DNA from 4 places in the Agathobacter sp. LCP21S3_B2 genome. Region 1 is predicted to be linked to each of the others. Evidence: predicted binding sites of a transcription regulator. Region 1 holds the regulator's gene; each other region holds the start of a gene.

What was found. The regulator HrcA, encoded in region 1, represses chaperone genes, less so after heat shock. The targets are predictions, from matches to a motif close to TGTTAGCACTCNNNNNNNNNGAGTGCTAACA.
Region 2: the regulator HrcA is predicted to act here: its motif matches at 3,153-3,183, upstream of clpB (ATP-dependent chaperone ClpB).
Region 3: the regulator HrcA is predicted to act here: its motif matches at 3,281-3,311, upstream of ACTQ1L_RS03650 (co-chaperone GroES).
Region 4: the regulator HrcA is predicted to act here: its motif matches at 2,405-2,435, upstream of ACTQ1L_RS06980 (Hsp20/alpha crystallin family protein).

The regions. Positions count from the first base shown of each region.
Region 1 is NZ_JBQKGQ010000009.1:72,520-78,479, reverse strand. Features, by position in the region: gene pglZ (BREX-1 system phosphatase PglZ type A) at 1-1,165, shown strand, start outside; gene brxL (protease Lon-related BREX system protein BrxL) at 1,186-3,303, shown strand; gene hrcA (heat-inducible transcriptional repressor HrcA) at 3,712-4,794, shown strand; gene grpE (nucleotide exchange factor GrpE) at 4,809-5,510, shown strand; gene dnaK (molecular chaperone DnaK) at 5,652-5,960, shown strand, end outside.
Region 2 is NZ_JBQKGQ010000004.1:48,762-54,721, reverse strand. Features, by position in the region: gene ACTQ1L_RS04030 (LacI family DNA-binding transcriptional regulator) at 1-462, shown strand, start outside; gene clpB (ATP-dependent chaperone ClpB) at 478-3,078, opposite strand; gene ACTQ1L_RS04020 (GTP pyrophosphokinase) at 3,250-3,912, opposite strand; gene ACTQ1L_RS04015 (phosphatase PAP2 family protein) at 4,168-4,827, opposite strand; gene ACTQ1L_RS04010 (phosphatidylserine decarboxylase) at 4,784-5,605, opposite strand; gene ACTQ1L_RS04005 (CDP-alcohol phosphatidyltransferase family protein) at 5,605-5,960, opposite strand, start outside.
Region 3 is NZ_JBQKGQ010000003.1:170,534-176,493, forward strand. Features, by position in the region: gene ACTQ1L_RS03640 (DegV family protein) at 1-701, opposite strand, end outside; gene groL (chaperonin GroEL) at 1,233-2,858, opposite strand; gene ACTQ1L_RS03650 (co-chaperone GroES) at 2,975-3,259, opposite strand; gene ACTQ1L_RS03655 (Cof-type HAD-IIB family hydrolase) at 3,390-4,175, opposite strand; gene ACTQ1L_RS03660 (glutamate synthase subunit beta) at 4,380-5,873, opposite strand; gene gltB (glutamate synthase large subunit) at 5,888-5,960, opposite strand, start outside.
Region 4 is NZ_JBQKGQ010000007.1:125,870-131,829, reverse strand. Features, by position in the region: gene ACTQ1L_RS06990 (AAA family ATPase) at 1-590, opposite strand, end outside; gene ACTQ1L_RS06985 (DnaJ C-terminal domain-containing protein) at 697-1,752, opposite strand; gene ACTQ1L_RS06980 (Hsp20/alpha crystallin family protein) at 1,860-2,324, opposite strand; gene ACTQ1L_RS06975 (hypothetical protein) at 2,518-2,715, opposite strand; gene ACTQ1L_RS06970 (cytidylate kinase-like family protein) at 2,945-3,532, opposite strand; gene ACTQ1L_RS06965 (LrgB family protein) at 3,918-4,610, opposite strand; gene ACTQ1L_RS06960 (CidA/LrgA family protein) at 4,628-5,005, opposite strand; gene ACTQ1L_RS06955 (YoaK family protein) at 5,054-5,725, opposite strand; gene ACTQ1L_RS06950 (EAL domain-containing protein) at 5,933-5,960, opposite strand, start outside.

The sequences.
Region 1 (5,960 bases):
GCAAAGTAAGGTCTCTATCAGCAGTATGCAGAGTATCTTCCCTTCTACTACAAAGTTTGGTATGGCAGCTCTGTTGCCGCACAAAGAATTGACAGTAGAGGTTTGGAACGATATTTTGACGGTTTTGGCAGATGGACAGTCTACGGCAAGTACTTATAGGGATAAGGTTCTGAAAACAGAAGATTCGGCAAGCGTGGCTTTAAAGTATAATGACATCATTGCTATGAAACGAGCGGAAAGAAGTGCTTTGGTAAAAGGTATGGATGTGGTCTATATTTACCACGATACCATTGATGAAGCCAGCCACACTTCGGATACTGCAGTTTTTGCTGCGTGTGACAAGGCAATTTCAGAATTAAAGAATCTTGTGCGTATCATTGTAAATGAATTTGGCGGAACGAATATTCTAATTACGGCAGATCATGGATTTCTTTATACATACAGTCCTTTGAAGGAAGAGGACAAAGTAGATAAAAGAGGCTTTTTTGATGTGAATGTAACAAACTCTGACATTACAAAAAAAGAAAGTATCAAGCGATGTGTGGAGTATGGCAGAAGATATGCAATTATGCAGAAGGGGGTGCAACCAGATTACTTGATGCCTGTAAAATTCCTGGGTGGAAATACGGAATTTGATGGATTTGCACCGAGAGAAAGTATTCGTATCAAAATGAATGGCGGCGGTATGAATTTTGTGCATGGTGGTATCAGTTTGCAGGAAATGGTTGTTCCAGTGATTGAGTACCATTATCTCCGTAATGATTCTATGGAATACAAGCGTAATAAACAGAAATATGATACTAAGCCGGTAACGGTTAATTTACTGTCCGCAAACCGTAAGATTAGCAATATGATTTTTTCATTGAACTTCTATCAAAAAGATGCGGTCAGTACAAACCGTGAAGCTGCAACCTATCAGGTTTACTTTACAGATGAGGACGGCAAGCAGATTAGTGATATTCAGAAGATTATTGCAGATAAGACCAGCGATAACGGTGCAGAAAGAACTTTCCGTTGTCAGTTTAATCTAAAATCTCTAAAATACAGCAATACAGCTACTTATTATCTGGTAATTGCAGATGAACAGGGATTACAGATGCCACAGCGTGAGCCGTTCCAGATTGACATCGCCTTTGCGGTGGATGAGTTTGATTTTTTTAATTAATGCCGCAGGAGGAGAGAAAGATGGAGCAATTTGCAGAGGGTGAAAGTACCCGCGAAGAAATAAAGAACAAGCTCCGTCAGAACTTTGACGGTAAGATTGTTCGGAAAGACCTGACAAAGAAAATTAAAGAAGGGGCGAATGTCCCGGTGTATGTTCTTGAGTTCTTGTTGGGACAGTATTGCAGTTCAGATGATGAGACTGTTATAGAGAAAGGTGTACAGAACGTGAAGCGTATTCTTGCTGACAACTTTGTACGCCCGGATGAATCACAGAAGATTCTGTCTCAGTTGCGTAAAAAAGGTAGTCACACGATTATTGATATGGTGACTGTTCGACTGGATATGAAAAAGGATTGCTTTTTTGCAGAGTTTTCTAATTTGGGCGTTGGTAATGTACCGATTGCCGATGAATATCCAGAAAAATTTGATCGCCTGCTCTGCGGCGGTATCTGGTGTATTGTTCAGCTGGATTATGAGGTTGAAGGTGACAATAACTTTGGTATTGAGGACATTGATGGAAATCCGCTTCGTTCCAAACAGAAAAAGCAGAAAGATATTTCACCAATCAGTATCCGTAAGCTGACACCAATCCAGATGCCGCACATTGATATTGATGAACTGAAGCAGGGACGAAAAGCTTTTACGAAAGATGAATGGTTGGATATCCTTCTTCGTTCTATCGGAATGGAACCGGATGAATTCACATACCGTGAGAAATGGTTGCTCTTGACCCGTATGATTCCATTAGTTGAGAATAACTTTAATCTTTGTGAGCTTGGACCGAGAAGCACCGGTAAATCTCATCTTTACAAAGAGATTTCACCCAACAGTATTTTGATTTCCGGTGGACAGACGACGGTTGCAAACCTGTTTTACAATATGGGACGCAAAACGGTCGGACTGGTCGGCTTATGGGACTGTGTAGCCTTTGATGAAGTGGCAGGTATCAAGTTTAAAGATAAAGATGGCATTCAGATTATGAAGGATTACATGGCATCCGGCTCTTTTGCCCGTGGCAAAGAAGAAAAAGCTGCTACTGCGTCCATGGTATTTGTGGGAAATATCAATCAGAGTGTGGACGTGCTGTTGAAAACGTCCAGTCTGTTTGCACCTTTCCCGCAGGAAATGGGAACAGATACAGCATTTCTTGATCGTATGCACTGTTATCTTCCAGGATGGGAGATACCGAAGTTCAGACCGGAGCATTTTACCGATGATTATGGTTTTATCAGTGACTATTTGGCAGAGTTCATCCGAGAGCTTCGCAAGGAGCAGTATGGAGATGCGCTTGATCACTACTTCCGCTTGGGGAGAAATCTGAATCAGCGTGATACAATTGCGGTTCGTCGTATGATAGACGGTTATCTGAAGTTGATGTACCCAAATGGTGAGTTTACCAAAGAAGAATTGGAAGAAGTTATTCAGATTGCATTGGAAATGCGCCGCCGTGTAAAAGAACAGCTGAAAAAGCTGGGCGGTATGGAGTTTTATGATGTGAATTTCTCCTATATCGACCTGGAGGATATGTCAGAACATTATGTTTCTGTACCGGAGCAAGGAGGCGGTAAATTGATACCGGATGGAATGTGCAATCCGGGACAGGTTTATACCGTATCCAGAGGAAAAAGTGGTATGATTGGTGTATTCCGTTTGGAAAGCCAGATGCTTCCGGGCAATGGCAAGATTGAACGGACAGGCTTAGGCAGTGATTCCAAATGCAAGGAAGCTGTGAACACGGCATTTAATTATCTGAAAGCCAACGGCAATCGGATCAGTGGCTCTATCAGCACCTCAACCCAGGATTACATCATCAATTATCAGGATTTGCAGGGTATCGGTATGACAGACAAATTGGCACTTTCAACATTGATTGCACTTTGTTCGATTGCCCTTGGAAAGCCTGTTGTCAGCAATTTGGCAGTGTTGGGAGATATAACAATTAGTGGCACAATGATAAAGGTGGATGAACTTGCTAATACACTTCAGGTGTGTCTGGATAGCGGCGCAAAGAAGGTGCTGATTCCGAGTACCTCGTTTGTTGATTTTGCAAGTGTTCCGGCTGATCTGATGAGTGCATTTCAGCTGATTCCTTATCAGAGTGCGGAAGATGCAGTGTTTAAGGCGTTGGGGGTAGAGTAATATAAGGAGGGATAAGTTTCATTCATATAGATGTCTGAGGAAAATTTAAAAGAAAAAACATGAAAAAAGCACTGAAAACTGTTGGATTATCGGTTTACAGTGCTTTTTATTTTTCATGATGTATATAATCACCTAAATAATAGGTATGACGCAAAGGTGGAAATAGAAAAACTTGAAAAAATGGTGTAAAAGTGGTGTAAATACCGCCAAAATCAATTTAATAGAAAATTAATAAAGCCTGAAACCCCTGTAAAATCAAGGGTTTCAAAAATTTTATTAAAAAAATTAGCACTCGAGGGTTGACATTGCTAATAGGTGGTGGTATGTTATGTACAGATAAAAAATTAGCACTCCAAAATACAGAGTGCTAATAAATTAAAAGCATACTTCAGATGGAGCGTGTGACCAATGGAAAATGAAAACAAAGAACTAGAGTTGAGCGAGAGACAGCTTACCATACTGGATGCAATCATCCGCAATTATCTCGCCACAGGAGAGCCGGTTGGCTCACGTACAATTTCAAAATATACAGATCTTAATCTGAGCTCGGCAACAATCAGAAATGAGATGAGTGACTTAGAGGAGATGGGCTATATAGTACAGCCACATACCTCAGCAGGAAGAATTCCCTCGGATAAGGGCTACAGATTATATGTAGACCATCTTATAGAGACCAATGATAAGAAGGAAAAAGAGCTTTCTGATATGAAGGAGCTGGTCATTGAAAATACCGAGAAGATGGAGCATGTGTTAAAGCAGGCGGCAAAGGTACTTGCAAACAATACCAATTATGCCACACTTGTTTCTGCACCGGATGTCAATCACAACAAGGTGAAATTCATCCAGCTTTCACAGGTTGACGACCAGCACCTGCTTGCAGTAATTGTTATGAACAATAATATGGTCAGAAACAAGATGCTTGATTTATATGAGCCGCTTGACAATGAGACGATACTTAAGCTCAACATTCTGCTTAACACCTCACTAAACGGACTCGCAATGAACGAGATTAATCTTGGAAACATTGCAAGCATAAAGGAACGCGCTGGTATTCATTCAGGAATTGTCTCTGATGTGATTGATGCATTGGCACAGACCTTCGCTGAGAGTGAGGATCTTAAGATTTACACCAGCGGAGCGACAAATATACTGAAGTATCCTGAGCTTTCGGATTCCAATAATGTAGCGACACTTTTGTCAGCATTTGAGGAAAAGGAAGAGCTAGCAAGCCTTGTTACTGAATCCCTATCCGATTCCGAGAAGAAGGACAATGGAACAGGTATTCAGGTTTATATAGGGAATGAATCTCCAATCCAGACCATGAAGGACTGCAGTGTTGTCACTGCGACATATGATCTGGGTGAGGGCGTAAAGGGCACGATAGGAATTGTCGGACCAAAGCGCATGGATTATGAAAAAGTAATGGATAATCTAAAGACTCTTAAATCCCAGTTAGATGGAATTTATAAGAAGTCTGAGGATGAAACATAGGAAGGTGGTCAAAAATGCCAGAGGATATTAAAAAAGAAACAATCGACAATGAGACTGCAGAAAACAAAGCAGAAGAGATAGAGATTGAAGGAGCTGATGAGGAAAGCACTCAGGCAGCCGAAGAAGCAAAAGATACAGATATGAATGAAACTGAATCAGATGATGATGCTTCGACTGATGCAGAAGCAAAAGCAGATGAAAAAGCAGATGAAAAAGCAGATGATAAAGCAGATGATAAGTCAGATGAAAAGAAAGGTCTCTTCAAGAAAAAGAAAAAAGACAAGAAGGATGAGCAGATAGAAGAACTTAACGACCGTCTGAAAAGACAGATGGCAGAGTTTGAGAACTTCCGCAAGAGAAGTGAGAAGGAAAAATCCCAGATGTTTGACATGGGAGCAAAGACAATAGTTGAGAAAATCCTTCCTGTAATCGACAATTTCGAGAGAGGTCTTGCAGCAGTACCGGATGATAAGAAGGATGATCCTTTTATCACAGGTATGGATAAGGTCTACAAGCAGATGCTCACAGAGCTTGATGCTGCAGGTGTAAAGCCAATAGAGTGCGTAGGACAGGAGTTTGATCCTGATTTCCACAATGCGGTGATGCAGGTTGAAAATGATGAACTTGAGTCAGGCACCGTAGCACAGGAGCTTCAGAAGGGTTATATGTACAAGGATTCAGTGGTACGCCACAGCATGGTATCGGTAGTACAGTAATGATGTGTACATCTATCCGGCATGACAGTGAATCAGATTTATATGAATGCAGACAGCATTTAAGGGATTCCTGTGAGACAACGGATGGTTACAAATATATTAAACATGTAAAAACGCTATATTTAATAGGAGGAAAATAAAATGGGCAAAATCATTGGTATTGATTTAGGAACAACAAACAGCTGCGTAGCAGTTATGGAAGGTGGAAAACCTACAGTTATAGCAAACCAGGAGGGTGCAAGAACCACACCTTCAGTAGTTGCTTTCACAAAGACAGGAGAGAGACTTATCGGTGAGCCTGCAAAGCGTCAGGCAGTTACAAATGCTGAGAAGACAATTTCTTCTATCAAGAGACATATGGGTACAGATTACAAGGTACAGATTGATGACAAGAGCTACAGCCCACAGCAGATTTCAGCTATGGTACTTCAGAAGTTAAAGGCTGATGCA
Region 2 (5,960 bases), on a different contig from region 1:
CAGCCGGGATATCTGCATTCCTCATACATTATAACAGGCTTTGAGGAGAGAGCCGACGGCTTCTATAAAGCAATACGCAAAAGCGGTATGTCAACCTCGCGCTCAGTCGTACATCACCTCTCCCCTACAGTTGACGGTGCTTACGGCGATATGAAGGCAGTAATAGAAAGCGGTGACGAGCTTGCCCGATGCTACTTTGCCGACAATGACCTGATTGCTGCCGGAGCTATGCGCGCACTTTCAGAGGCAGGCTACCGCATCCCTGAAGACATATCAGTAATAGGCTTTGATGATATGCCAATGTGTACCTACATTACACCGCCTCTTTCGACTGTGCATGTGCCTAAGCAGTACATGGGTGAAATTGCAGTAAAAAGGCTTGCAGAGATAATAAATTCTACCTCTGCAAGCCATGTAAAAATTGAAATAAGCACAGAAATTATAAAGAGAAAAAGTTGTTAATTTCTATACATTCACTTATGCATTTTTCTGAACTGCCGATGCACTAAGTTTGTCATCCTTCACATCTATAAGAATGGTATCTCCTGCTCTCACACCATCTGCCAGAATCAGCTTTGCCGCGAGTGTCTCGACATGCTTCTGCAGATATCTCTTGAGTGGTCTTGCTCCGTATACCGGATCGTAGCCACTGTCGGTGATAAACTGCTTTGCAGTGTCTGTCAGCTCGACTGTGATTTCCTTGTCGACAAGACGCTTGTTTAATTCTGCCATGAGCAGGGTGATGATATGACCAATGTTGTCCTTTGTAAGAGGCTTGAACATTATGATCTCATCAAGTCTGTTTAAAAACTCCGGTCTGAAATGCCCCTTAAGTTCATCCATGACGCGGTTCTCACACTCTGTGCTGATGCTGCCGTCTGCCTCTATCCCCTCAAGAAGCTCCTGTGAGCCGAGGTTACTTGTCATAATGATGATAGTGTTTTTGAAATCCACCGTACGTCCCTGTGAGTCAGTAATGCGTCCGTCATCAAGCACCTGAAGCAACACGTTGAATACATCCGGATGGGCTTTTTCCACCTCATCAAAGAGTACTACTGAGTATGGCTTACGCCTTACAGCCTCTGTGAGCTGTCCACCCTCATCATAGCCTACATATCCAGGAGGCGCTCCGATGAGTCGTGACACTGAGTATTTCTCCATGTACTCACTCATATCGAGTCTGACCATGTTGTTCTCATCATCAAACAGACTTGCCGCAAGTGCCTTTGCAAGCTCTGTCTTACCTACACCTGTAGGTCCGAGTAACATAAACGAACCTATCGGCTTTGTAGGATCCTTGATGCCTGCCTTTGATCGGATGATAGCCTCTGTCACCTTTGTAACTCCGTCATCCTGTCCTATTACCCTCTTGTGCAGCTCCTCATCGAGGTGAAGTGTCTTATTACGCTCACTCTCCGTAAGCTTTGCAACAGGTATTCCTGTCCAGCGCGAGATAATGAGTGCAATCTCCTCATCGCCCACGTTCTCTCGCACAAGCGATAAGTCTCTGTCCTTAAGCAGTGCCTCCTCTGATTCCAGCTCCTTCTTAAGGTTTGGAAGCACGCCGTACTGTAGCTCTGCTGCCTTTTCCAGGTCATAGTTCTGCTGTGCTGTCTTGATTTCATTCTTTGTGGACTCAATCTTTTCACGAAGCTTGCTGACCTTGTCAACAGCTCCCTTCTCGTTCTGCCACTGTGCCTTTTTTGCATTAAAGTCATCACGCAGCTCTGCAAGCTCCTTCTGGAGTGCTTCAAGTCTGTCCTGACTTAAGTGGTCTGTCTCTTTCTTTAGAGCTGTCTCCTCTATCTCAAGCTGCATAATCTTACGATTCTGCTCATCAAGCTCTGCCGGCATTGAATCAAGCTCGGTCTTTATCATGGCGCATGCCTCATCCACAAGATCTATTGCCTTATCAGGCAAAAATCTGTCTGTGATGTATCTGTTTGAAAGCACTGCCGCTGTGACAAGTGCCGAGTCTGTGATTTTAACGCCGTGGAATACCTCGTATCTGTCCTTAAGGCCACGAAGTATCGAGATAGTATCCTCTACTGTCGGTTCGTCTACCATAACAGGCTGGAAACGTCTCTCAAGGGCTGCATCCTTCTCAATATACTCACGGTACTCATCGAGTGTTGTGGCGCCCACGCAGTGCAGCTCACCTCTTGCAAGCATTGGCTTAAGAAGTTGTCCCGCATCCATGGCTCCGTCTGTCTTTCCGGCTCCTACTATTGTATGAAGCTCATCGATAAAGAGAATTATCTGTCCGTCAGAGGCTTTTACCTCCTCAAGCACTGCCTTAAGTCTCTCCTCAAACTCGCCCCTGTACTTAGCTCCTGCAATCAGAGAGCCCATATCGAGTGCAAACAGTTTTTTGTCCTTTAAGCCCTCAGGCACATCGCCCTTTACAATACGCTGCGCCAGTCCCTCAACGACTGCCGTTTTACCAACACCCGGCTCACCTATAAGTACCGGGTTATTTTTAGTTTTACGCGAGAGGATGCGCACTACATTTCGTATCTCGTCGTCACGGCCGATAACAGGATCAAGCTTCTGCTGTCTTGCACGCTCCACCATGTCGTAGCCGTATTTCTCAAGTGTATCATAGGTGGCCTCAGGGTTATCGGATGTGACCTTCTGATTGCCCCTGACCGTAGAAAGCGCTGTGAGGAATCTGTCTCTTGTGAGACCGTACTCCTTTATCAGCTCCTTCATTGCCTTGTTTGGATACTTCAGCAGACACAGGAAAAGATGCTCTACCGAAACATACTCATCTCCCATTGCCTTTGCCTCGTCCTCAGCATGGATAAGAACCTTGTTTAGATCATTGCCCACATAGACCTGTGCACTGCTGCCACTTACCTTTGTGCGCGCTGCCAGATGACGCTTTGCATTCTCTGTGAAATGCTCTACGTTTATCTCCATCTTGTCAATCAGCTTCGGTATCAGTCCATCCTCCTGTGAAAGCAATGCCACAAGCAGATGCTCCTGTTCTATCTCCTGATTGCCATAATCATATGCAAGCTTCTCGCAGTCATTGACTGCCTCTATTGATTTCTGTGTGAATTTTTGAATGTTCATAGTCTCACTCCCTTCTACTATGTTATCCACAAATAATCCTTCAATATTTCCTTGTGACTATGTTATAGCACGCAAATTAGCACTCGTCAAGTGAGAGTGCTAACAATTTTTATTAAATAAATATAAACTTTTGATTTACAAGCAAAAAAGAGTGACTTACATCACTCTCTTTTACTCAATCGGCTGCACAATCCCCGAAACATTTGCCAGATTCTGCATCTTGTCATCAGCGTCTGCCATGATATCCGCGCATTTCTTGAGCTCCTGCTGCATCTCCTCCGTGAATACACGGCTCTTCTTGTAGCGAAGCTGATGCTCTGTGCTGGCCCAGAAATTCATGGCAATGGTACGAAACTGTATCTCTATCGGCACCTTGTCCTTGTGATCCGAAAAATACACATCAACCAGCACTATCATATGAAGACTCCTGTATCCATTTTCCTTTGGTTTTTTTATGTAGTCCTTTATAGTGACAATCTCGACATCCGCCTGATTCACAAGCATATTGGCCACCTGATATACATCGGATATAAATGGACAAATGACCCTGACGCCGGCTATATCCTTTATCTCACGCTTCATGGCGTTGGTGGTGAGTGGAATGCCCTTTCGCTTCATTTTGTCTATTATACTGTCAAGTGACTTTACACGGCTCTTTATGTTCTCGATTGGATTTCTTTCGTGATTGTTTTTGAATTCATTATTTAATATCTGCAGCTTTGCTACTATCTGCTGTATGCCCGATTCGTAGTAGAACATGATGTGTTCATACTGCGAGGCAATTGAACTGAATTCGCCCAGCACCGGCAGCATCTCTATTTGTATATCATCCATGTTTCCCCCCCTTACATATAATATATTTCCGCTTCCCACTTTATAATCTATGCAAGCCGGCATAGCATGCAGTATATTCCTCTGTAAAATTATGAAGTCAGTCACGAACACACATAGAATTAGATTGTTTTTATTTTATCATTTCTTTCAACTACTATTTTTATGGAACCTCGTGACAGTTCATAATTTTTCTTCGGAACACACCGCATACTCTCCGGCAGAAGGTTTACGGGTGGGAAGCTGCATTCTAATTAATTATTTACTTAATTTAGTAAGTAACAGCCGTGAAATTCGGTATGTTACTTCGATGAGGATCACTCCTGCCACTACATCATATATCACATGCTGCTTTGTAGTCAATGTGGATATGAATACTGCTATAGCGCAAATCCAGAAGGTTGTACGTATCCACTGCGGTACTTTTTTATTGCCACGAATGCCGATATAGCACAGCCAGCTTACAAGGCAGTGTATAGATGGAAAAAGATTGTCCGCTGCATCCATACTATATAAAAAGCGCATGAGCTGTGCCCATATGTCTGAGCCTACAATTTCCGGGCGGGTATTGGTTGTAGGATACACGATATAACAGATAAAACAGACTGCCTTTGCCAGCCAGTCTGCCATAAGGAAACGATAACAGTGCGTTCTATCCATCGCTGCATTGTACAGATATCCTATAATCCAAAAAATATAGCAGCCAAAATAAATGACTACTGTAGGGTACACAACCGGTATCATGCCATCGAGCGCGGTCTCTATATTGTGATGTGTAAAACCGCCTGCAATTGCTCTCGCGCCCCAGTATACACTGAAATTGAGCACTACTGTAAAAAGCAGTGGAATACGGCTGTATTTTGGAAGTATTCTGTTAAAAAGCTGTCCTGTTTGCGATATGCTGTCCCTGGATAACACGTACTTCTTTGTCTCCTTTTATACACTCTTTGATTTCCGGAAGCAGGTCGATATGACCTTTTTTAAACAAAAGCACAATTGTGGAGCCAATCAGCTCAAAATGCCCCATCTCTGCGCCCTTTCTCATCATGACATTCTCGTGGTCATTGACTATGCCGCCCACGAGCAGCGCGCCTACCTCAATCTGTGCCACCTTGCCAAAATTAACTGTATCAAGAATTGTCCACATACGCCTGTTTTTCCTGTAAACAGGAGCATTTTCCAGTGCAATCGGCTGAACGCTGTGAAGCAGCCCTTTCACGAAATGATTCTTTCCCTGAAAGCCGTCATCTATATAGCAGTAATGATGATAATCATTGGCACAAAGACGCAGTATCACGCAGTCTCCTCCGACAAATTCCTTTGCAATTTTTTTATCGGTGACAAGATCCGTCACCTTGTACCATGAGCCCTTGATGTAAAAGCTGTTGTTACTTTTTATCCTGTAGGCACTCAGGTAGCCGTCACACGGACTGATAAGATGCTCAGCCTGCCTGTCCACCCCAATATCATCGCGCTTTCTGGAGAAAAAATCCTGAAAACTGTTATATTTCTGTCCCTTAAAATCAGACATGTCTATATTGTTATTCTTTATATACCGGCTGATAAACGGCTTAGACAGCGGGGAGCGTGCTACTATTTCTCCGAGCTTAAGTGCACCTGTATACAGAAGCACCTTAAGTGTCACACGCCCAGGTGCCGTGGTGTAAAGCCAGTCTACAAACGATTTTTTTGCCATTAAATAAGAACCTCCGCAATGAGAATACAAAACTCAACTGCTCCTATACCTACAAGCAGAACCTCGCCAAAAAGAGATGGCTTTTTGAGCTTTACCGGGAGCACGTAGCATATGCCTATGACTAAAAGGGCAAGTGCTGCGATTGTCTCTATATGTATAGCAGTGAACTCGCCAATCAGATATACCGCCGGGATAGCAAGAGCACTGGAGGTGATTGGAAGCCCCAGATAGTACTGTCTGCGCTCTGCTGTGGCTGCCTGTCTGTTAGCCTCATCCACATTAAAGTATGCCAGACGGATAAGCCCGCAAAGCATGAATACAAATATGGCGACAAATGCAACTGATATCTTTGGTG
Region 3 (5,960 bases), on a different contig from region 1:
TCAAGATTTATCTGGCTGCCATCCGGATTATTGAAGCGCTTCTCAAAATCCGACTTCATGGCATCTATCATGATGCTCTTTGCCTGCTTTACGGTACGTGCCTTTGCAAATGCATCAAGCTTCTCACCCTGAATCTGAAGCACCGGTTTAAGCTTTAAAAGTGTGCCAAGAGCTGCCGCTGCAGGCGTGATTCTACCACCCTTTTTGAGGTAGTTAAGCGTATCTACCATGATATATATGGAAGACTCAAACTTTGCATTCTCTAATATCTGCTTTATCTCAGCTGCATTTTTTCCTGCTTCTGCCAGGTTCTTCGCATCTATAACCGACTGTCGCATTGTAACTGATATTCTCTGATTATTGACTACCTGCACTTTGCCGTCATAATCCTGCGAGAGCATATATGCTGTCTCACATGAGCTTGAAAGACCTGATGACATTGGAATGTATACAATCTCATCATTTTCCTTTAAAAACTCATCCCATTTATCTGTTACGTCACCAACTAAAGGCATAGATGTCTTGATATCGCCGCCTGCCGTAAGCTTCTCATAGAACTGCTCCTGTGTCAGATCGATATTCTCATAATACATCTGCTCATCGATGTAAAAAGGCATTGGAATCACTTCAACTCCAAGCTTCTTTGCCTCGTCAGGTGTGATACCGCTGTTTGAATCGGTAACTACTATAACCTTACTCATTAATTCTCACTCCGATATAAATATTCGTTGTCGTATTTTTTCCAACACCGCTCATTATACCATAGGTGTAATTGTTTGAAAAGAAGTTTTTGATGTACTTCGACATTATTCCACCTACATCGTAGACACGGCTGGCTTACACCAGCCTCCGTATATTCGTGGTCCGCACAGTAGGTGCTTCTTGCTCATATCCGGACATTCGTCAAATAAAAAATCAGAGGCAAGCGAGCTTATGGTGTTATTTTACTTATATCGTAGACACGGCTGGCTTACACCAGCCTCCGTATATTCGTGGTCCGCACAGTAGGTGCTTCTTGCTCATATCCGGACATTCGTCAAATAAAAAATCAGAGGCAAGCGAGCTTATGGTGTTATTTTACTTATATCGTAGACACGGCTGGCTTACACCAGCCTCCGTATATTCGCAATCCGCACTTAGGTGCTTCTTGCTCATATCCGGACATTCGTCAAATAAAAAATCAGAGGCAAGCGAGCTTGCCTCTGATTTTTTATTTTCCTCATTGTCTACGATTACATCATGCCCATTCCGGCGCCGGCACCTGCTGGCATTGCTGGAGTGTCCTCTTTGATTGTAGCTACTGCTGACTCTGTTGTGAGGAGTGTTGAAGCTACTGATGTTGCATTCTGTAATGCACTTCTTGTAACCTTTACAGGATCAAGGATTCCATTATCAACCATATCTACATACTCTTCTGTAGCTGCGTTGAAGCCTGTTCCCGGAGCTGACTCCTTTACCTTGTTGATGATTACTGCACCTTCAAGTCCTGCGTTTGCAGCGATATAGTAAAGTGGAGCCTCGAGTGCTTTAAGGATAACCTTTGCACCTGTCTTCTCATCTCCCTCAAGTGTATCAACAAGCTCTGCAACCTTCTTTGATGCATGGATATATGCTGATCCACCACCTGCGATGATTCCCTCTTCAACTGCTGCTCTTGTAGCGTTAAGGGCATCCTCCATACGAAGCTTAGCCTCTTTCATCTCTGTCTCTGTTGCAGCACCTACACGGATAACTGCTACACCGCCTGCCATCTTGGCAAGACGCTCCTGTAATTTTTCTTTATCAAACTCAGATGTTGTCTCATCAATCTGACCACGAATCTGGCTTACTCTGCCTGCGATAGCATCCTTGTCTCCGGCACCATCAACTATGACTGTGTTCTCCTTCTGAACCTTAACTGACTTAGCACGGCCAAGCATATCGATTGTTGTATCCTTGAGCTCAAGTCCAAGATCTGAGCTGATTACCTGACCACCTGTAAGGATTGCGATATCCTCAAGCATTGCTTTTCTTCTGTCACCATATCCAGGAGCCTTTACAGCTACTACATTGAATGTACCACGAAGCTTATTAACAATAAGTGTTGTAAGAGCCTCGCCCTCAACATCCTCAGCGATGATAAGAAGTCTTGCACCGGCCTGAACAATCTTCTCAAGTAATGGAAGAATATCCTGGATGTTGGAAATCTTCTTGTCAGTAATAAGGATATACGGATCATCAAGTACTGCTTCCATCTTATCCATATCTGTGCACATATATGCTGAGAGGTATCCTCTGTCGAACTGCATACCTTCTACAAGGTCAAGCTCTGTCTGCATTGTCTTTGACTCTTCGATTGTGATAACACCATCGTTTGTAACCTTTTCCATAGCGTCTGCTACGAGATTACCAACTTCCTCATCTCCTGCTGAGATAGCTGCAACTTTAGCTATCTGCTCTTTTCCCTTAACCTTCTGGCTCATATCCTTAAGTGCCTCAACAGCCTTGTCTGTTGCCTTCTTCATACCACGACGAAGCACAATTGGGTTTGCTCCTGCCTCAAGGTTCTTCATTCCTTCCTGAACCATTGCCTGTGTAAGAACTGTAGCTGTTGTTGTTCCGTCTCCTGCTACATCATTTGTCTTTGTAGCAACTTCCTTGACAAGCTGTGCTCCCATGTTCTCGAAAGCATCCTCAAGCTCAACCTCTTTTGCGATTGTAACACCATCGTTTGTGATGAGTGGTGCACCGTATGATTTGTCAAGTACTACGTTTCTTCCTTTTGGTCCAAGTGTTACTCTGACTGTATTTGCTAATTTATCTACTCCAGCTCCAAGTGCTGCTCTGGCTTCTGAGCCATATTTAATTTCCTTTGCCATGATTTATACGACCTTTCTATTTATTTATATATTTGATATTTAATTCCAAAATGTAAGCAGCTATGACCGGATATGTAAAACGTACCGGATCTTTAGCTTCTATCCGTAAATTAATCTTACTCTACTACTGCAAGAATATCATTCTGTCTAACGATGATGTACTCTTCTCCGTCAAGCTTAACCTCTGTGCCTGCGTATTTAGAATAAATAACCTTCTGTCCGACTGTTACCTGCATCTTAACTTCCTTGCCGTCAACCATTCCGCCAGGTCCTACTGCGATAACCTCAGCCTCCTGTGGCTTCTCCTGTGCTGAACTTGTAAGGATGATTCCAGATTTTGTTGTTTCCTCTGCTTCTAACTGCTTTAATACTACTCTGTCTGATAATGGAACTAATTTCATAGTATTGCCTCCTTTTATCTTTGTTAGCACTCATTTCTTTCGAGTGCTAATTTCTTTATGTAAATAAAATATCACTATTGCATTTCAATGTCAACAGTGATATTTCATTTTAATATTTATTTTACATTTTCTATATCAATCCGTAATGCTTTAACGCATTTTTCACTCCATCATCTGAAATATCCGATGTGACATATTCCGCAATTTCTTTAACCGGTGGCATTGAGTTGCCCATCGCGATTCCATGTCCTACACTCTCAAGCATTTCAAGGTCATTTACACTGTCGCCTATCGCATAGGTTTCATCAAGCGGGATATCCAGATGATTGCACAGCCATTTGATGCCGGTTGCCTTTGAGGTTCCCTTCGGCACGAACTCCACTACATTTTCCACATGCTCAAGTATCAGAAAATCATCGGCAAACTCTGCCTTCACACGCTCATAATCAGTACCATCTATCACGTCAGCGGAGAATTTATTAATTCTTATCTCGCCGTCATATCCTCTTATTATATGTGCATGCTCACCAAGTGACTCAAAAAGGTAATCCACATACGGATCATTCTCAAAGCCCTCATCATCTATCCAGTAGTCTGTGGAGCCCTCAAGCACTACAGGCATTTTACACTCAGAAAGCACCCTTATGACCTTTTGTACCATATCTGAGCTCAGGTCATTTTCGTATATTACTTTGCCATCCATTTCAATATAGTTGCCACATGCCGCAATTATTCCATCAAAACCCATATTTAATAGCTTCTCTGACCTCACACTGGCTCTGGCACGTCCTGTACATATAAATGCCAGATGTCCGTTTGCCTTGAGAGCTGCCACAGCCTCTAGGGTGCTTTCAGGAATTACCATGTCATCGTCCCATATTGTTCCGTCTATGTCAAAAAATACTGTTTTACTCATTTGCTGCTCCTAATATTATTATTATCATGTCAAACACTGCTATCTTAACATCTTATAAATCAAATTTCAATCAGTTTATCCACAGTACCAGCACCTTTAGAAAGCAGTAATTTTGTATGTCAAAAATCCCGGTGCAATGCACCGGGATTTTGATATAAAATGTATGAAATAAAATTTATTAAGGAGAATTGCTACAATAATTTGTTACTGTACTGAGAGATATGAATATCCCATGAGACTCTCATCAACCTCTCTGGCAGCCTCACGTCCCTCTCTGATAGCCCATACTACAAGGGACTGTCCACGGTGGTTATCACCTGCCACGTATACGTTTTTTACGTTTGTAGCGTAATGTCCCTCCTGTGTACTTACGTTTGTTCTGGCATCGAGCTCTACACCAAATGCCTTTGCCACATAGCTTTCTGTTCCAAGGAAGCCTGCTGCTATAAGCACAAGCTCTGCCGGAAGCTTTTTCTCTGATCCCTCTACCGGAACCATCATGAATCTGCCTGTCTTCTCGTCCTTTTTACTCTCAAGACTTACAATTGTAAGCTCCTTTAGGTTGCCGTTTTTGTCCTTGTGGAACTCTTTTACGGTTGTCTTGTAGATACGTGGGTCATGTCCGAATACTGCAATGGCTTCCTCCTGGCCGTAGTCTGTCTTTAAGACCTTTGGCCACTCCGGCCACGGATTGTTTGCGGCACGCTCTGTAGGCGGACAAGGCATCATCTCAAGCTGTGTGACCGATTTGGCACCCTGACGGATTGCAGTTCCGACACAGTCGTTTCCTGTGTCACCGCCACCGATAATGACTACATTTTTGCCCTTTGCAGATACAAACTTGCCATCTGTCAGGTTAGAGTTCAAAAGACTCTTTGTATTCTGGGTAAGGTAATCAACAGCAAAGTAAATACCCTTTGCATCTCTTCCGTCTGCCTTTATGTCTCTTGGATTTTTGGCACCACAGCAAAGGATTACCCTGTCATACTTCTTGAAAAGCTCTGCCGGCTTTATATCCTTTCCGACATCACAGCCTGTGACAAAATGAATGCCCTCTTCCTTCATTATATTAACTTTTCTGTCAATAATGCTCTTATCGAGCTTCATATTTGGAATACCATACATGAGCAGGCCACCGACGCGGTCCTCTCTCTCATATACTGTAACATCATGGCCTCTCTGGTTAAGCTGGTCTGCTGCCGCAAGTCCTGAAGGACCTGAACCAATGATTGCCACCTTCTTGCCGGTTCTGACCTTTGGTGGCTTTGGAGCTGCATATCCGTTTGCATATGCAGTCTCTATTACACCATGCTCATTGTCCCTGACTGATACCGGACTACCCCAGTGTCCGCATGTACATGCCTTCTCGCACAGTGCCGGGCAGACTCTTGATGTAAACTCAGGGAAATTATTGGTCTTGTGCAGACGATTATATGCCTGCTCCCAGTTGCCGGTATATACAAGGTCGTTCCACTCCGGAACCAGGTTGTGCAGAGGACAGCCTGATGTCATGCCTGCTATTGTCATTCCCGACTGGCAGAAAGGAACTCCGCAGTCCATACAACGGGCAGCCTGTTTCTGTTGATCTTCTTTTGAAAGGAACACATGAAACTCGTTAAAGTTCTTAATACGCTCCTTTGGCTCTACAGACGCTGCTTCGCATCTGTCATATTCCATAAATCCTGTTGGTTTTCCCATTATCTGCGTCCTCCTTAGCCCTTTGTGCTGGCATAAAATGCCTCAATCTGTGCCTGCTCTGCGTTAAGACCCTTTTCTTCCATCTGT
Region 4 (5,960 bases), on a different contig from region 1:
GCAAGCGCAATATATCTTGTAGCCGATGAACCTTTAAAAAGTCCTCTGAGAAAATTAATATACTCCTCCTGTACTGACTGATTATTTGCCTCATCGCGAACCAGAACATCCCACTCATCTATTATCACTATGAATCTTTTTCCTGTCTGTGCATTTATTTGTGAAAGCATATCTGAAAGCGTAACTCTCCCTTCAACCTTCACATCCGGAAATGCAAGTTTAAGCTCAGCGACTGTATTCTCTATAATATATGATACAACATTTTCCGGGCCTTTTGCCGGTTCTATACACCACTGTATATCCAGATGCAGCACATCATATTTATTAAGATATTTCTCAAAGCTACCCTTCTTACTTATATCATATCCCATAAACAGTTCTCTCGAATCACAGCCCATGCTATAATATGCAGCCATCATATCTGCTGTAATAGATTTACCGAATCTGCGCGGTCTGCTGTTACATATAAATTTTGATGTGGTATTTATCACACTGTTTGTGTAATCCAGCAAACCTGTTTTATCAACATATATCTCAGAGTTAATGACATCCTGGAATGAACTGTTATCCGGATTTAAAAATCTTCCCATAGTCTCTCCTTTTAAAATCTCATCAAGCAAAAATCCGCTGTACTATAATACCTATAGTATAGCGGATTTCAAATTTGTTTTCCATATATAAAGCACATAAAATTTATCAGCTCACAGACCTGTATTCCTCAAGCGCTTCCTTTGCCCTTGGCGTAAGCCTGCGTGGAACCGAAATCTCTACAGTCACATACTGGTCTCCCTTTACTGAAGGATTCTTCATGCTCGAAATACCCTTGCCCTTGAGACGTATCTTGCTGCCGCCCTGTGTACCTGCCTTGATGCTGCACTCCACATCTCCATAAAGAGTATGCACCCTCACCTTACCACCGAGAGCCGCTGTCGTAAACGGAACACGGATTGTACTGTATACATTCTGACCCTTACGCTCAAACTCCCGGCTCGGTGTCACATTTACCTTGAGAAGCACATCTCCGGCTGCACCACCATTTCTGCCCGGATTGCCCTGTCCTTTAAGTCTGACTGTCTTGCCAGACTCGATTCCTGCTGGAATATGGATGGACAGATTGGAAACCTTGCCTGTGGTCGGATCCTGTAATGAAATAGATTTCTCGCATCCAAAAACAGCCTCGTCAAATGAAATCGTAAGGTCAGCCATAACATCAGAACCCTTGCGACCGGCTGAACTTCTGCCACCTGAGAAATTACTCCAGCTACCGCTATTTCCGGTAAATCCACTGTTACCACTTGTACTCCAGCCACTGTGATTACCGCCACCATGTGAAAACATATCTCCGAACATTGAGAAAATATCATCCATATCCCCGGAACCGTTCTCAAAATGAAATTCCTGATGTGTAAATGGTCCGCCATTTGAGCTGTATGAGCCACTGAAAGAGCCATTGCCGCCGAAGCCGCCAAAGCCACCGAAGCCGCCCTGTGCAGCCTGTCTTGCAGCCTCCTCGGAAAAGCCCTCCTGCAGTCCTGCAAAACCAAACTCATCATAGAGCTTACGTTTTTTCTCATCACTGAGGACATTGTATGCCTCCGTGACATCCTTGAACATCTCCTCAGCGTGCGGATTGCCTGCATTTGTATCAGGATGATACTTCTTTGCCAGCTTACGATAAGCCCTCTTTATTGCCTCTTTATCCGCACTCTTGTTCACTCCGAGAGTCTCATAATAATCTCTCTTTGCTGCCATTATACTCACCTGCCTTTCTATTTACCTGTAACAATTTATCATCATAATTAAACAATATAGTATAAGCGGACTGCACAGGCAGCCCGCTTATCATTTGCAATATCTGATTATCCCTCGATGGAGATACATTTCTTTTCCTCAACCTGTGGTTTAGGCTGCTTCTTTGGAATATCCAGGCGAAGGATTCCATGCTTGAAGGATGCCTTTATGTCATCCTGCTCAATCTCGTCACCCACATAGAAGGTTCTCTGACAGCTTCCTGAGTAGCGCTCTCTGCAGATATATTTCTTGCCCTCTTCCTCTTTCTCTAAGCCTTTCTCTGCTGTAATGGTCAGATAACCATTCTCTAAAGAAGCCTTAATCTCATCCTTTTTGAATCCCGGAAGATCCATCTCAAGCTCATAGCCTTTATCGCTTTCCTTGATATCGGTGAGCATCATTCTCTTTCCGTTGTGTCCGTATAATTTCTTCTGTGCCTTCTGTACGTCCCTGTCATCAAACCAAGGATCATTGAACCATGGATCACTGAAAAATGTATCAAATAAGTTGTTGTTTGTAGTTGTTAATAACATAGGTCATACCTCCTTATATACCTGTAACTTTCCTTTTGGAAATCTGCTTTCTTTTGTTTACAAGTATGTTATAGCACCATTATTAGCACTCGTCAATAGTGAGTGCTAATAAAAATTATAAACTTTTTATTAACCAGTACAACACAACCTTATCTTCTGCGGATAATACTGCAGCACCATATACAGCTTCATCTTATCTACCCTGCTCCCATCCGGTCTGCTTTATCTCATAATTTCCAAGCTTAATAGTGTCATTTTCTGTATATGTGATGACCTTTGGGGATGGATAGCAATGATTCAGATAAACAATCCTTGCCAAAACAGCAATCATCACAATTCCTATGAGCATTCCCGATAAAAGTCTTACTTGTTTTGATTTCCTTTGCTTCATAATAAATTCTCCTCGTTACTTCAATTTAAACCTTCCGCTGTCCACCAGATAGATTACATCGGATAGATTTTCAAGCTCATCCTTATCGTGAGAGCTAAGCAGTATAAGACTTCCTTTATCACGCTCATTGATTCCTGCCGCGTAAATCCTATTGATAAAAATGGCAATCTTTTACCAACAAAAAAACCGAATCCACACTCCCACGGATTCGGCTTTTGTATATACACTTCTATTTTGTATTTTGTATGAAGCTGTCAATCATCGCAATCACACCATCTACACCGAGCTTTGCCACATTCAGGCACAGGTCATAGTTTTCTGCCTGCCCCCACTCCTGTCCGGTATAGTATTTGTGATAGGTCTTTCTGTTGTCATTTGTCTCACGCACAACAGTCTTTGCCTTTCTCACTGAAATTCCATGTGTATCAGCCACAGTATCAACGCAGAAGGCATCATTCGCTGTCAGGAAAACTGAGACAACATCATCTCTTCCCTGAAAGGCAAAGTTTGCACACCGTCCCTGAATCACATATCCCTCACAGCCGTCCTCAAGCGGCAGCCTGTCTATAAATGTAAGAGCCCTCGCCGGAGTATCATGCAGCACATTATCCTCCTCCGTCTCCATCACAATAGAGTAAAGCAGGGAATTAACCGGTCTCTCACTGTAAAACTCCTCATACTCATCGTAGCAGCCTGCCTCTTTGGCACCAGCCGCAATAGCCTCTCTGTCCATGAAATGTAAATGATATTTCTCAGCGACTGCTCTACCGATAGTATCTGCATCGCAACCGCACTTTCTAGCAATTGTAATTATCATAATATTCCTTTCCAACGATTGTAGAATACTAATATGACTTGAATCATACATATACTCTTACCAATTGTCTACATCTATAACTATTTAATAAACTTATCTTATGGTGGGGAAAGCCAACGCGCAGGAAGCGCGAGGCTGTGCATATCTGCCTGAGCTTGTACGAAGCGGCCTAGGGATTGTTGGAATTGTGTTTGCAATCCAGCAACGCCCGTGCACGGAAGCACGGGAGAGACGTTACCGCGCCATGGACGGCGCGTAAAAGTCGGTTGCGTCCTACCTGTCACAACCTGTATCACAATTCCTACAAGCCCTTAGCCGCGTAGTAGGAAGCGAAGGCAGATATGCACAGCCTCGCGCTTCCGTCCTTAGCACACACTCAGACAAATCAATAAAAGTTTGCAAACACCGATGCAAACACCACCGTAAGTATTCCTGCCACCGCGATAGCAAGAGAGCTCATGGCGCCCTCTATCTCGCCCATCTCGATAGCCTTCGCTGTTCCGATGGCATGTGATGAAGCACCAAGCGCCAGTCCCTTCGATATAGGCTCAGTGATTCTGAATATTTTGCAAACAAACTCTCCGAGTATATTTCCAAGCACACCTGTCACGACGATAACTGCGACAGTGATGGTCACATATCCGCCGAGCTCCTCTGATACACCCATACCGATAGCTGTCGTGATGGACTTTGGCAGCAATGTGACATAATCCTCGTGTGAAAGCCCCATAAGCACTGACAACACAAGCACTGTCACAAGGCTTGTTATGACTCCTGCCGTGAGTCCGAGCGCGACGGCTGCTATATTTTTCTTGAGCAGGGTCCACTGCTCATAGAGCGGTATCGCAAGGCATACCGTGGCCGGTGTCAGAAACCAGCTAAGGTACGATGCCCCCTTATTGTATGTGTCATAATCCACATCTGCCACAACAAGCACTATTATGGTCAGTACTATTGAAATGAGAAGCGGATTGAGTATTGCAAGCTTAAACTTTTTCTTTAAAAGCATACCTATCAGATATGCAACCAGACTTACTGTGACACCGGCAAAAAGCGATGTCTGAAACAAATTATCCATTATGATTATCCTCTATCTTATTTATTTTCTCCAGCATCAGCCCTCTTGCGCTTCTGCATACGGATTACGAGCTGTGAAACATGTCCTGTAGCAATCATTACAGTAAGAAGTGCCACAACCGTGATTACAAGCACAGGTACAAGCACCGGCTCAAGATTGCCCCAGGATGACATGAGCCCCACTCCTGCAGGGATAAACATGACAGGCATTATCTCTATCATGAATTTGCCTGCACTTCTTACAGTGTCAAGCGGTATCAGGCCTGACAGCAGACCTATGAAAAGTATAACCATGCCATATATGCTCGCCGGAACAGGCAATGGCAGTAAATATTTGAGTATCTCACCTACAAACGAAATCGCAAGTATGATGAGAAATTGCTTTAATAATTTCATTTTATATTGTATCTCCGTTATATTATTTTCTTGACTATTTGTGTCTGTTTATCTGTGTTCCCTGACCATCATTGCACATACAATGGCAAGCAGCACGCTTGAACCCCATATCGCACGGATTCCTATGTGCAGTGAGCACACTCCGCCTATACCTGCTCCTATTGCAAATATCAGAATGATTCCATAGTAGTGCGCGGTCTTTTTCAGTGCCCCGATATTTCTGTCACGCAGATATATTGACAGGCTCTCTGTGCCGCTTCTTAGGTTGCCGATGCACATGGTGCTGGCATAGCCGTAGCCGTTTACCTTTCTGAATGACTGCACCTGCATAGAACAGCTGAATGATACAAGCATGGTCGCTATCATATCGTACCTGTGTGGTATGAAGCCCACCACAAACAGTATGATTATCTCTATTGCCACCACTATCTGACGCCAGTGGATGCGCTTTGCCTTCTTATATCTATGCCCGATTCTCTCTGCCACAAGCACACCGAATGCAAATGAGAGGATTGGGAAAAGATACGATAGTCCCTTCATCCATTCACCCATCATCAGATGCTGGCTCATCAGCACTACGTTTCCTGTCTGCGCATTCGAGAACACCTCGTTTCTCACGTTGTAGGTGTAGGCATCCTGAAAGCCTCCGGAAAGTGCCAGAATCGCACTCAGTAAAAAGGTCTCTGATGTCTGAATCCTTATTTTTTCTTTTTCAGTCATTTTTTCGCCTCTTTTTCTCTTATTTGCTATTCCCCGCTACACCTTCGTGTGTCCCACAGCAATTACATATTTACAGCAATCCACACGGTTTATTATTATAGAAAAAAAGGGCGGATATTTCAATACCCGCCCCAAATATACAGTGTATTAAATTTTGCACAATACCTAAAATATATATTGGATATACATAATAGATATACATGATAGCTATACCAGATACTTTTCTTCAAACTCA